2 regions of the Variovorax sp. YR752 genome follow, and region 2 is predicted to be linked to the other one. Evidence: riboswitches for the same ligand, from Rfam matches in the RefSeq annotation. Region 2 holds a riboswitch; the other holds the start of a gene.
What was found. Region 2 has a riboswitch for glycine ahead of AAG801_RS25125 (D-amino acid dehydrogenase). Riboswitches for the same ligand answer to the same signal wherever they lie in the genome.
Positions count from the first base shown of each region.

Region 1 (5,701 bases), on a different contig from region 2:
AGCAGCACCGCGAAGGCGTCGGCGCTGCCGGCGTCTTCGGCCGGGCCGGTGATCACCGTCACGCCGATCGGCCGGGCGCGCGTGCGCACCACTTCGAGCGTCTGCGGCAGCACGTCGTCGGCGACGAAGAAGGTCTGCGACTTGCTCTTGCCGACGCGCAGCGCCAGCGTCATCGCCTCGGCAGCGGCCGTCGCCTCGTCGAGCATCGACGAGCCGGCGATCGCCATGCCGGTCAGGTCGCAGACCATGGTCTGGAAGTTGACCAGCGCTTCCATGCGGCCCTGCGAGATCTCCGCCTGGTAGGGCGTGTAGGCGGTGTACCAGGCCGGGTTCTCGAGGATGTTGCGCAGGATGACGCCCGGTGTGTGCGTGCCGTGGTAACCCTGGCCGATGAAGCTCTTCAACAGCTTGTTGCGCGAGGCGATGGCCTTCAGCTCGGCGAGCGCCTGGGCTTCGGTCAGCGGTGCGGGCAGCGCCATCGGCGCGCTGCGCTTGATGGTGGCGGGCACGATGGCCTCGATCAGCGCGCGACGCGACGCGGCACCGATCACCGACAGCATGTGGCGCTCGGCATCGGCGTCGATGCCGACGTGGCGGGCAACGAATTCGGTGGCGTTCTCCAGCTCGCGCAGCGGCTGGTGGGCAGACATCAGCATGGGTTGTCCTGGGCTCGTTCGGGGCAGGAGCGGTGCAAGGGTGGGGCGCGCTCAGGCGCTCTTGAGCAGCTTGTCGTAGGCCGGTGCGTCCATCAGCTGGTCGAACTCGGCCATGCCGGCTTCGGAGATGTGCACCTTGAAGAACCAGCCGGTGCCCAGCGGGTCGGAGTTGGCCAGCGACGGGTCGGCGCGCAGCGCCTCGTTGACCTCGACGATCTCGCCGGTCACCGGCATGTACAGGTCGGCCGCGGCCTTGACCGACTCGACCACGCCGGCAACCTCGCCCTTCTTGAAGGTCCTGCCCACCTCGGGCAGGTCGACGAAGACCACGTCGCCCAGCGCGTCCTGCGCGTGCAGCGTGATGCCGACGGTGGCGGCCTCGTGGTCCTCGATGTTGATCCACTCGTGGTCGGGGGTGTACATGGTCGTCATCGGAGTTCTCCTTGGTCTGAGTGCTGCGGATTGGTGATCAGCCGCGGTGGTAGCGGTGCGGGGCGAAGGGCATGGGGCTGACGCGCATCGGCTGGCGCTTGCCACGCACCTCGGCGTAGACCTCGTGGTTGGGCAGGGCGTGGTTGGCAGCCAGGTAGGCCATCGCGATCGGCTTGCCGACGCTGGGCGCCAGCGTGCCGCTGGTCACGTGGCCGAGCTTGTGGCCCTTGGCATCGACAACGACCGCGCCTTCGCGCACAGGCATGCGCTCCAGGCCGAGCAGCCCGACGCGCTTGCAGGCCGGGCCGGCCGACAACTGCTTGTCGATCGCCGCGGCGCCCGGGTAGCCGCCGTGGCGCGCGCCACCGGCGCGGCGCACCTTCTGGATGGCCCACGACAGGCCCGCCTCGATCGGGGTGGTCTTGTCGTCGATGTCGTGGCCGTACAGGCACAGGCCGGCCTCCAGGCGCAGCGTGTCGCGCGCCCCCAGGCCCGCGGGCTTGACCTCGGGCAGCGCCAGCAGCGCCTTCGCCAGGGCCACGGCCTGCTCTGCAGGCACGGAGATCTCGTAGCCGTCTTCGCCGGTGTAGCCGGAGCGGGTGGCAAAGCAGTCGATGCCGGCGATGCGGCAGAAGGCGCCGGTCATGAAGACCAGCGAGCGCAGTTCGGGTGCGAGCCGACCGATCGCCTCGGCCGCCTTCGGCCCCTGCAGCGCCAGCAACGCACGTTCAGGCATGGGTTGCACGGTGCAGCGGTGTGCGATGTTCGTCTGCAGGTGGCGGATGTCGGCATCTTTGCAGCCGGCGTTGACGATCACGAGGAAGTCGCTCTCGCGCCGCGTGATCATCAGGTCGTCGAGGATGCCGCCGGCCGCATTGGTGAAGAAGCCGTAGCGCTGGCGCCCGGCGGTCAGGCCGACCACGTCGACCGGCACCAGCGATTCGAGCGCGGCCGCTGCGTCCTCGCCCGTCAGCCTCACCTGGCCCATGTGCGAGACGTCGAACAGCGCCGCCGAATCGCGGCAGTGGCGGTGCTCGGCGAGGATGCCTTCAGGGTAGCTCACCGGCATGTCGTAGCCGGCGAAGGGCACCATCTTGGCGCCGAGCTCGCGGTGCAGCGCGTGCAGCGGGGTCTGTTGAAGGGGAATGTCGGACATGACCGCCTCCTGGCGATGCTTCGAGGGCCTTTGCCAACCCCGACGCAGCATGTGCCGTGCCGGGTGCCGTGCCCTCTCTGTCCGCTTTACCTGAGAGATTGACGGTGCACCGTTGCCGTGTGCGCCGCTTGCCCCTTCGGTGGACCCGCTCGGGGCGGGCCTCTCTCCAGCGAGGAACGCCGCGCGTCGCCGCGTGGCGCGTGCCAGTCCTTTTGCCTGAGCGTTCGAACCGGGCCTCAGGGAACGGTTCTGCGCCTTCGGCGGCTTCACGGGGAAGCTCTCTCCTGGCGGCGGCGAGTGTAGCAGCCGGCGGCCGGGATAATCACGCCCCATGACTCCAGCAGATGAATGGTTGACGGTCGAGTCGCTCGACCTCGAGGCGCAGGGCGTGGCGCACAACGCCGAAGGCAAGGTGGTGTTCATCGACGGTGCACTGCCCGGCGAGGTGGTGCGCGTGACGGTGCAGCGGCGCAAGAACAACTGGGAGCAGGCCACCGCCGTGGCCTGGCAGCGCGAGAGTTCACAGCGCGTGCGGCCGCAGTGCCCGCATTTCGGCACATGCGGCGGCTGCAAGATGCAGCACCTGCATGTGGCCGCGCAGGTCGCCACCAAGCAGCGCGCGCTGGAAGATGCGCTGTGGCACCTGGGCAAGGTCAAGGCCGAGCAGTTGCTGCGCCCGATCGAGGGGCCGTCCTGGGGTTACCGCTTCCGGGCGCGACTGTCGGTGCGGTTCGTGGCCAAGAAGGGCAAGGTGCTGGTCGGCTTCCATGAGCGCAAGTCGAGCTACGTGGCCGACATGGAGCGCTGCGAGGTGCTGCCGCCGAAGCTGTCGGCGATGCTGCTGCCGCTGCGCGACATGGTGGCGAGCATGGACCAGCGCGACCGCCTGCCGCAGATCGAGGTGGCGGTGGGTGATGTGGTGACGGCGCTGGTGCTGCGCCACCTCGAGCCGCTGTCGGCCAGCGATCTCGAACGGCTGCGTGCGTTCGGTCGCGAGCACAGCGTGCAGTGGTGGCTGCAGCCCAAGGGCCCCGACACAGTGCACCGGCTCGACGAAGGCGGCCCGGAGCTGGCCTATACGCTGCCCGAGTTCGGCATCGAGATGCCCTTCAAGCCGACCGATTTCACCCAGGTGAATCACCAGATCAACACCATGCTGGTGTCGCGCGCACTGCGCCTGCTCGAGCTTGGCCCTGGCGAGCGCGTGATCGACTGGTTCTGCGGCCTGGGCAACTTCACGCTGCCGATTGCACGCGGCGCGCGCGAGGTGCTGGGCATCGAAGGCAGCGAGGCGCTGGTGCAGCGCTCGCGCGAGAACGCGGCGCGCAACGGCCTGGCCGCACGCACACGCTTCGAGGCGCGCAACCTGTTCGAATTGCCTGCGGCCGACCTTGCCGCCTATGGCGCGGCCGACAAGTGGTTGGTCGATCCGCCGCGGGAAGGCGCGTTCGCGCTGGCCAAGGCACTGGCCGACCTGCATGCGGATGCCTCGCTCGCGCCCGGCTGGCTGCCGCCGCGGCGCATCGTCTACGTCAGCTGCAATCCGGCCACGCTGGCACGCGATGCCGGGCTGCTGGTGCACCAGGCCGGCTATCGCTGCACGATGGCCGGGGCGGTGAACATGTTCCCGCACACGGCGCATGTCGAAAGCATCGCGGTCTTCGACAGGGACAACATCCGGTGAACGCCAGCGTCAGCATCCCGCTGTGGCTGTTCGTGCTGCTGCTGGTGCTGGCGGTGGCGGCGGCGCTGCAGTGGCTGCTGCTGCCGGGCGTGCGCTGGTACCTGCGGCGCAAGGTGCGCGGGGTGCTCGACGAGATCCAGCTGCGCCTGAAGATCGACCTGCCGCAGTTCAAGCTGACCCGCCGGCGCGCGCTGATCGACCGGCTGATGAGCGACCCGCGCGTGCTCGCCGCCGCGCAGCAGCACGCCCTCGAGACCGGCAAGCCCGCGGTGGTGGTGACGAAGCAGGTGCTCGTCTACGCCCGCGAGATCGTGCCGGCCTTCAATGCCTACGTGTACTTCCGCGTCGGTTACTGGCTGGCCAAGACCTTCGCGCAACTCGTCTATCGCGTCCGCCTGGGCTACACCGACGACGCGGCGATTGCCTCGATCAACCCGAAGTCCACCGTGGTGTTCGTCATGAACCACCGCAGCAACATGGACTACATCCTGGTGAGCTTCCTCGCTGCCGAGCGTGTGGCGCTGAGCTACGCGGTGGGCGAGTGGGCGCGCATCTGGCCGCTGCAGGGGCTGATCCGCGCGATGGGGGCCTACTTCGTGCGGCGCAACTCCGGCGACCCGCTCTACCGCACCGTACTGCAGCGCTACGTGCAGATGGCCACCGAGGGCGGCGTGCCGCAGGCCATGTATCCGGAAGGCGGGCTGACGATCGACGGCCGGCTGCGCGAGCCCAAGCTCGGACTGCTCGACTACATGCTCAAGGGCTTCAACCCCGGTGGCGAGCGCGACCTGGTGTTCATCCCCGTCGGAATCAACTACGACCGGGTGATCGAGGACCGCAGCCTGCTGCGCAAGCTCGATGAGAAGCCGCCGCGCGGCAGCCTGTGGCGCACGCTGCGCATCACCGGCGGCTACCTGGGCCGGCAGTTCGTCTTCGCGCTGCTGGGCCGGCGCTATCGCTTCGGCTATGCCTGCGTGAACTTCGGCAAGCCGATGTCCATGCGCGCGTGGGTGGCGGGACGTGGCATCGACTTCCGCGACCTGACCGACGCGCAGCGTCGAGAGGCGGTGGGCGAAGTGGGCCACGCGCTGATGGCGACCATCGGCCGCACGATTCCGGTGCTGCCGGTGCCGCTGGTCGCGCGAGTGTTGCTTGCCGACCCGCAGCGCGCCTGGTCCGAACTGGAGCTCAAGGGCGCCGTGCTCGCTCTGATGGACCGGGCCGAGGCTCTCGGTGCCCATGTCTACGTGCCGCGCAGCGACCGCGACTACGCCATCACCGTCGGCCTGCGCATGCTGACCTTGCGCCATCTGGCGCTGGAGGACGACGGCCTGCTGCGCGCCAACCCGGCGGAGACCCGCGTGCTGGCCTACTACGCCAACTCGATCGCGCACCTGTTCGATGCGCCAAAGCAAACGGGGCCCGAAGGCCCCGTTTGAACTTCATTTCCGGACTGCGGCGATTACTCGCTGCTTCCGCCGATGCCGAACAGGGCCAGCAGCGCCTGGAACACGTTGTAGATGCTCAGGTAGACACCCAGCGTGGCGCTGATGTAGTTCGTCTCGTAGCCGTCCTGCACGCGCTTCAGGTCATACAGGATGAAGGCCGAGAAGATGCCGATCACCAGCACCGACAGCGTGATCATCAGCGCACTCGACTGAATGAAGAAGTTCGCCAGGCCCGCCACCAGCACCATGATGGCGCCGATGAACAGCCACTTGCCCATCGCCGACAGGTCACGCTTGATGATCGTCGACAGCGTCGCCATGCCGA
Region 1 is NZ_CALRZC010000285.1:365-6,065, forward strand. Features, by position in the region: partial or broken gene AAG801_RS37170 (glycine dehydrogenase (aminomethyl-transferring)) at 1-656, opposite strand, end outside; gene gcvH (glycine cleavage system protein GcvH) at 708-1,088, opposite strand; gene gcvT (glycine cleavage system aminomethyltransferase GcvT) at 1,126-2,244, opposite strand; glycine riboswitch at 2,312-2,424, opposite strand; glycine riboswitch at 2,439-2,541, opposite strand; gene rlmD (23S rRNA (uracil(1939)-C(5))-methyltransferase RlmD) at 2,576-3,928, shown strand; gene AAG801_RS37190 (1-acyl-sn-glycerol-3-phosphate acyltransferase) at 3,925-5,367, shown strand; gene AAG801_RS37195 (Bax inhibitor-1/YccA family protein) at 5,391-5,701, opposite strand, start outside.
Region 1: linked by a shared signal. The riboswitch ahead of gcvT (glycine cleavage system aminomethyltransferase GcvT) and the one ahead of AAG801_RS25125 (D-amino acid dehydrogenase) in region 2 are both predicted to bind glycine.

Region 2 (5,701 bases):
CCGCCGGTGTCGCTGGCCTGGCGCCACACCGCGCGGCTGTTCTCGTAGAGCAGCACCGAATACGCGCCCGCACGCGACAGGTCGCTGTCGTCGTTGTGAAGCTCGATCTCGATGCGGTCCGGGAAATGTTCGCTCGGCTCGTCGATCAGCACGTGCCGGCTGGTGGCGAGGAACAGCCGCTCGTCGCGCGCGAAGAAGAAGCCGCTGGCCGAGGTCAGCGCGCGCGTTCCCTGGAAGGTCAACACCCGCGGCACGGCGAGCAGCAGCGGCTCGACGCCGCTGCCTTCGCGCGCCGGCCGCTGGCGATGTTCCAGCGTGTCGATCAGCGCGCCGATGCGCGCGGTGTCCATCTCGAAGGCGGCGATCGAATGCTCGGAGATCTCCGCATGGAGCATCGCCGTGCGGGCGATCTCGGCCCAGCCCTCGAAGGTCTTGCGGAAGCGCTCGCGCGCCGGTGGCGCCAGTTGCTGCAGCAGCGCGGTGCACAGCGCGTCGAGCGCCACCACGTTGCCCTTGAGCTCGCAGATGCGTTCGGTGGCTTCCTGCAGGTTGTTCATGAGGGCTCCCAAAAAGAAAAAACCGCGGCCGGGGCCGCGGTTTCGAACGGGGCTCGCGAAGAGCCTGCGTGCTGGATCAGACCACGCGGATGTTCGAGGCTTGCGGACCCTTCTGGCCCTGCGTCGTCTCGAACTCTACGCGCTGGTTCTCGGCCAGGGTCTTGAAGCCGCCGCCCTGGATCTGGCTGAAGTGGGCGAACAGGTCCTTGCTGCCATCATCGGGAGCGATGAAGCCGAAGCCCTTGCCTTCGTTGAACCATTTCACGGTGCCGGTTTGAGTCGTCATGTCGATTCCTTTCAAGTTTGCTGCGCAGGCGAACGCCGGCGCAGGCAGAGACGCCAAGAAGGTCATCGATGGGAGTTCAAACCGGAGCCGGCCGGCAGAGCTGCCGGTGGCCATCAGAGAAGACTTACGAACTTGCTATCTTGATCATGCCTACCTAGCTAATGTACTCGACGCGGCGAGAGACCTTCGATTCCGAAGGCCTCTGCCCCGCCGGCGCCCGATTCAGGCGCCGCTGAAGGCGAAGTCCACCTCGGGCTTGAGGCCGCTGACGATGCGCGCGATGCTCTTGCCGGAGCCGCACGAATGCGTCCAGCCCAGCGTGCCATGGCCGGTGTTGAGGAACAGCTTCTTCAGCCTGGAGCGGCCGATGATCGGCACGTTGCTCGGCGTGGCCGGGCGCAGCCCGGTCCAGAACTGCGCCTGGCTGGTGTCGCCTGCGCCGGGGAAGAGCTGCTCCACGCGCTTGACGATGGCCTCGCAGCGCACGCGGTTGAGGTCGCGGTCGTAGCCGTTGAGCTCGGCGGTGCCGGCGATGCGCAGGCGATCACCGAGGCGCGAGAACACCAGCTTGTACTCGTCGTCGGTCAGCGAGACCTGGTGGGCCATCGACGCGTCCTTCACCGGCATGGTCACCGAGTAGCCCTTGGCCGGGTAGATTGGCAACTCGATGCCGAGCGACTTCGCATACAGCGGCGACAGGCTGCCCATTGCCAGCACGTAGGCGTCGGCGCGGATCTGCCGGAAGCGGCCCTCACCGTCGGTGGCCTCGACGTGGTCGATCTCGCCGCCGGCCTCGCGCAGCGCCGTCACCGTGTGGCTCATGAGGAAACGCACGCCGTCGGCCTCGCAGCGCTTGACCAGTTCGCGCGCGAAGCGGTTGGCGTCGCCCGACTCGTCTTCGGCGGTGTAGGTGGCGCCGGCCAGTTGGGGGCGGATGTGGCGCAGCGCCGGCTCCAGCCGCACCGCCTCGTCGGCGGAGATCACGCGGCGGTCGCATCCCAGCGCGCGCATCTGCGCGGCCGGTGCCTCGGCGGCGTCGAACTCCTTCTGGCTCGTATAGAAATGCAGGATGCCCTGCGTGCGTTCGTCGTAGGCGATGTCGCGCTCGCGGCGCAGCTGCTGCAGCGTGTCGCGGCTGTAGGTGCCCAGGCGCACGATCTGCGCGATGTTGTGCCGCGTGCGCGCCGGCGTGCATTCGCGCAGGAACTGCAGGCCCCAGCGCCACTGGCGCAGGTCGGCGCGCAGCCGGAACAGCAGCGGCGCGTCTTCCTTGCCCAGCCACTGCAGCACCTTCAACGGCGCGCCCGGGTTGGCCCAGGGCTCGGCGTGGCTGACCGAGATCTGCCCGCCGTTGGCGAAGCTGGTTTCCGCCGCCGGCGAGGCCTGGCGGTCGATCACGGTCACGTCGTGACCCTGCTGGCGAAGGAAATAGGCCGAGGTGACGCCGAGCAGGCCGGCGCCGAGAACCACCACGTTCATGGCAAGACTCCAAAGGACAGGATGGACGCACGATGTGTCGTGCGCTTGCCGCTCCCCCTGTCCTTGGTACCTGAGAGATTCGGCCTGCGCCATCGGCGCGGGCCTTGCTCCTTCGGTGCGTCACGCGGGTGACGACTCTCCAGACGGCGTTCGTGATGTGCAGTACGGGCCCTGAGCGTTCATGGGAGTTTGCGCCTTCGGGGGCCGGGCGGTGCCCGGCACTCTCCTGCAGAGATGAGATTCTAGGGCTGCGGGCTCGTCTCCTCCGCGCTCAGGAAACGTTCGGCCAGCCGAACCCAGAAGGCACTGCCCACCGCGATGTTGGCGTCGTTGAAGTCGTAGCCCGGGTGGTGGACCATGCAACCGCCGCAGGCGTGGCCGTCGCTGCCGTCGCCGTTGCCGATCAGCAGGTAGCTGCCCGGCACGCGCTCGAGCATGAAGGCGAAGTCCTCGCTGCCGGTCAGCGGCGGGCCCTGCAGCGTCACGCGCTCGGGGCCGAGCAGATCGAGCGCGACCTCGCGCGCGAAGGCTGTTTCCTCGGGCGTGTTGACCAGTACGGCGTAACCGCTGCGCCAATCGACCTTCGCCTGCACGCCGAAGCTCTCGGCCTGTGCCTGCGCCAGCGCCTTGATGCGCCGCTCCAGCAGCGCGCGCACCTCGCGGTCGAGCGCTCGCACGCTGATCTCCAGCGTGGCCGTGGCCGGAATGACGTTGTTGGCGCGGCCGGCGTTCAGGGCGCCGACGGTGACCACCGCCGCGTGCAGCGGATCGACGTTGCGCGACACCACCGTCTGCAGCGCCATCACCAGGCTGGCCGCAGCGACGACCGGGTCGGCGGCATGCTGCGGCATCGCGCCATGACCACCGATGCCGGTCAGCGTGACGGTGGCGTAGTCCGACGAGGCCATCGCCGCGCCCTCGCGCAGCACCAGGTGGCCCTGTGCAATGCCGGGCATGTTGTGCATCGCGAACACCGCATCGCAGGGGTGCTTGTCGAAGAGGCCATCGGCCATCATGCGCAGCGCGCCGCCGCCGCCTTCCTCCGCCGGCTGGAAGATCAGGTTCAACGTGCCGTCGAAGCGGCCCTGCTCGGCCAGATGCCGCGCCGCCGCGAGCAGCATCGCGGTGTGGCCGTCGTGGCCGCAGGCGTGCATCAGGCCGGGGCGCTGGCTGCTCCACTCGACGCCGCTGGCTTCGGTGATCGGCAGCGCGTCCATGTCGGCGCGCAGGCCGAGGCGCCGCGTGCCGCGGCCGCGTACCAGCGTGCCGACCACGCCGGTGCCGCCCAGCCCGCGCTCGACCGCGTAGCCCCAGGTGGCCAGCTTGTCGGCCACCAGCGCCGCGGTGCGGTGCTCGTCGAAGGCCAGCTCGGGGTGGCGGTGGATATCGCGGCGCAGGCCGACGAACTCGTCGGCGCGCTCGCGCATCGCCTCGATCACGCCGCTCATTGCGCCTCGAGCTTGATGGCCTTGGCGATGCCGCGGAAGCGCTCGGTCTGCGCGGCGTATTCGCGGTCGACCTCGGCCTGCACTCGCACCGGCGCGAGCATGCCGCCGATCTTCTCGAGCTGCGTGCGCACTTCGGCGTCGCCCAGCGTCGCGTTCAGCGCCTTGTGCAGCGCCTGCACCACCGGCTCGGGCGTGTCCTTCCTGACGAAGTAGCCGGTCCAGATGTTGAAGGCGAAGTCCTTGAAGGACTTGCTGTCGTTGATGCTCGGGTAGGGCTTGAGGATCGCGGCCTCGACCTTGCCGGCCGGCGCCAGCGTGCCCAGCACCTTCAGCCGGCCCTGCTGCGCCAGGCCGATCTGCTGCTCGCCGACCACGATGATGGCGATGTCGACCATCTCGCCGCCCATGTCCTGCAGGATCGGCGCGATGCCCTTGTAGGGAATGTGCGTCATCGGCGTGCCGATGCTGTGCGCGAAGTGCGCGCCGAGCACGTGATAGAAGGAGCCGACGCCGACGCTGCCATAGGTGAGCGGCTTGCCCTCGGCAGCCGAGGTCCTGGCCAGCGCCACCAGCTCGTCGACGTTGTTCGCCGGCAGGCCCTTGCGGGCGAGGATGGCGATCGGGAAGGCGCCGATCATCTGCACCAGGCGGAAGTCTTCGGACTTGTACTTGACCGCTGTCAGCGCCATCGGCGCGAGGATCAGCTCGTTGGGCGAGCCCTGGTAGAGGTAGCCGCCGTCGGCCGGGGCCGCGAGCACCTTCTGTGCGCCGATGGCGCCGGCGACGCCGCCGACGTTCTCGACGATCACCTGCTGGCCCAGTGCCTTGCCCAGCGGCTTCTCGACGATGCGCGCGATGGTGTCCGACAAGCCTCCGGCCGGGTAGGGCACCATCAGGTTCAGCGGCTTGCTGCCCTGCGCGGCGGCGATGCCGGAGGCCAGCGCCAGGCCGCTGGCAAGCGTGGTGATCAAGGCAAGGCGACGGGCGGCGTTCGACATCGGGCACTCCGGAAGGTGGGTGGGGCGTGGCGCCAATGTAGGAATGCGTCAGAGCAAAGTCCAATGCATTGTTGTCTGAAGTAGCATGAGTCTGATGCATCAAACGGTGGAGGCGATGCGATGACCCTCGTGCAGCTGCGGCACCTGATTGCGCTCGCGCAGACCGGCTCCTTCAGCAAGGCCGCGCAGGCGCAGTTCCTTACCCAGCCGGCGCTCAGCCGCAGCATCCGCGCGCTGGAAGACGAACTGGGCATGCCGCTGTTCGACCGTGTCGGCCGGCGCATCGAGCTGACGGCCTTCGGCCGTGCGACGCTGGAGCGCGCCCGACAGCTGGTGTCGGATGCCGAGGAACTGCAGGGCAGCGGACAGCGTTCGCGCGAGGGCGAGCGCGGCGTGCTGCGCATCGGCATGGGCTCCGGCCCCGGCGCCATGCTGATGACGCCGCTGCTGATGACCATCGCGCTGGATCATCCGCAGGTGCATGTCGAGATCGCCCGCGGCGGCACCGAGCTGCTGGTGCAGTCGCTGCGCGCGCGCACGCTCGATGCGCTGGTGGTGGATGCACGTTCGCTCGAGCCGGCGCCCGACTTGCGCGCCGAACTGCTGCACGAGATGCGCGGCGCCTTCATGGTGCGCCGCGGTCACCCGCTGACGCGCGTTCGCGGCGGGGTGAGCTTCGATTCGCTCAGCCGCTACCCGATCGCTTCGACGCCGCTGTCCGACGAGGTGGCCCGCATCCTGATCTCACGCTACGGGCCGCAGGCCCATCCGGAGCAATGCGTGACGCTGCGCTGCGAGGAAATCGCCAGCCTGGTCGAGGTGTCCGAACACAGCGATGCGGTGCTGCTGGCGATCCGCGCGGCGGCGCCGACGCTGGTCGAACTGGCGATGCGCCCCGCGCTCGACGCCACCGCGCGGCTCGGCCTGGTCACG
Region 2 is NZ_CALRZC010000126.1:2,218-7,918, forward strand. Features, by position in the region: gene AAG801_RS25115 (serine protease) at 1-557, opposite strand, end outside; gene AAG801_RS25120 (cold-shock protein) at 634-843, opposite strand; gene AAG801_RS25125 (D-amino acid dehydrogenase) at 1,066-2,322, opposite strand; glycine riboswitch at 2,370-2,475, opposite strand; gene AAG801_RS25130 (M20 aminoacylase family protein) at 2,565-3,770, opposite strand; gene AAG801_RS25135 (tripartite tricarboxylate transporter substrate binding protein) at 3,767-4,768, opposite strand; gene AAG801_RS25140 (LysR family transcriptional regulator) at 4,889-5,701, shown strand, end outside.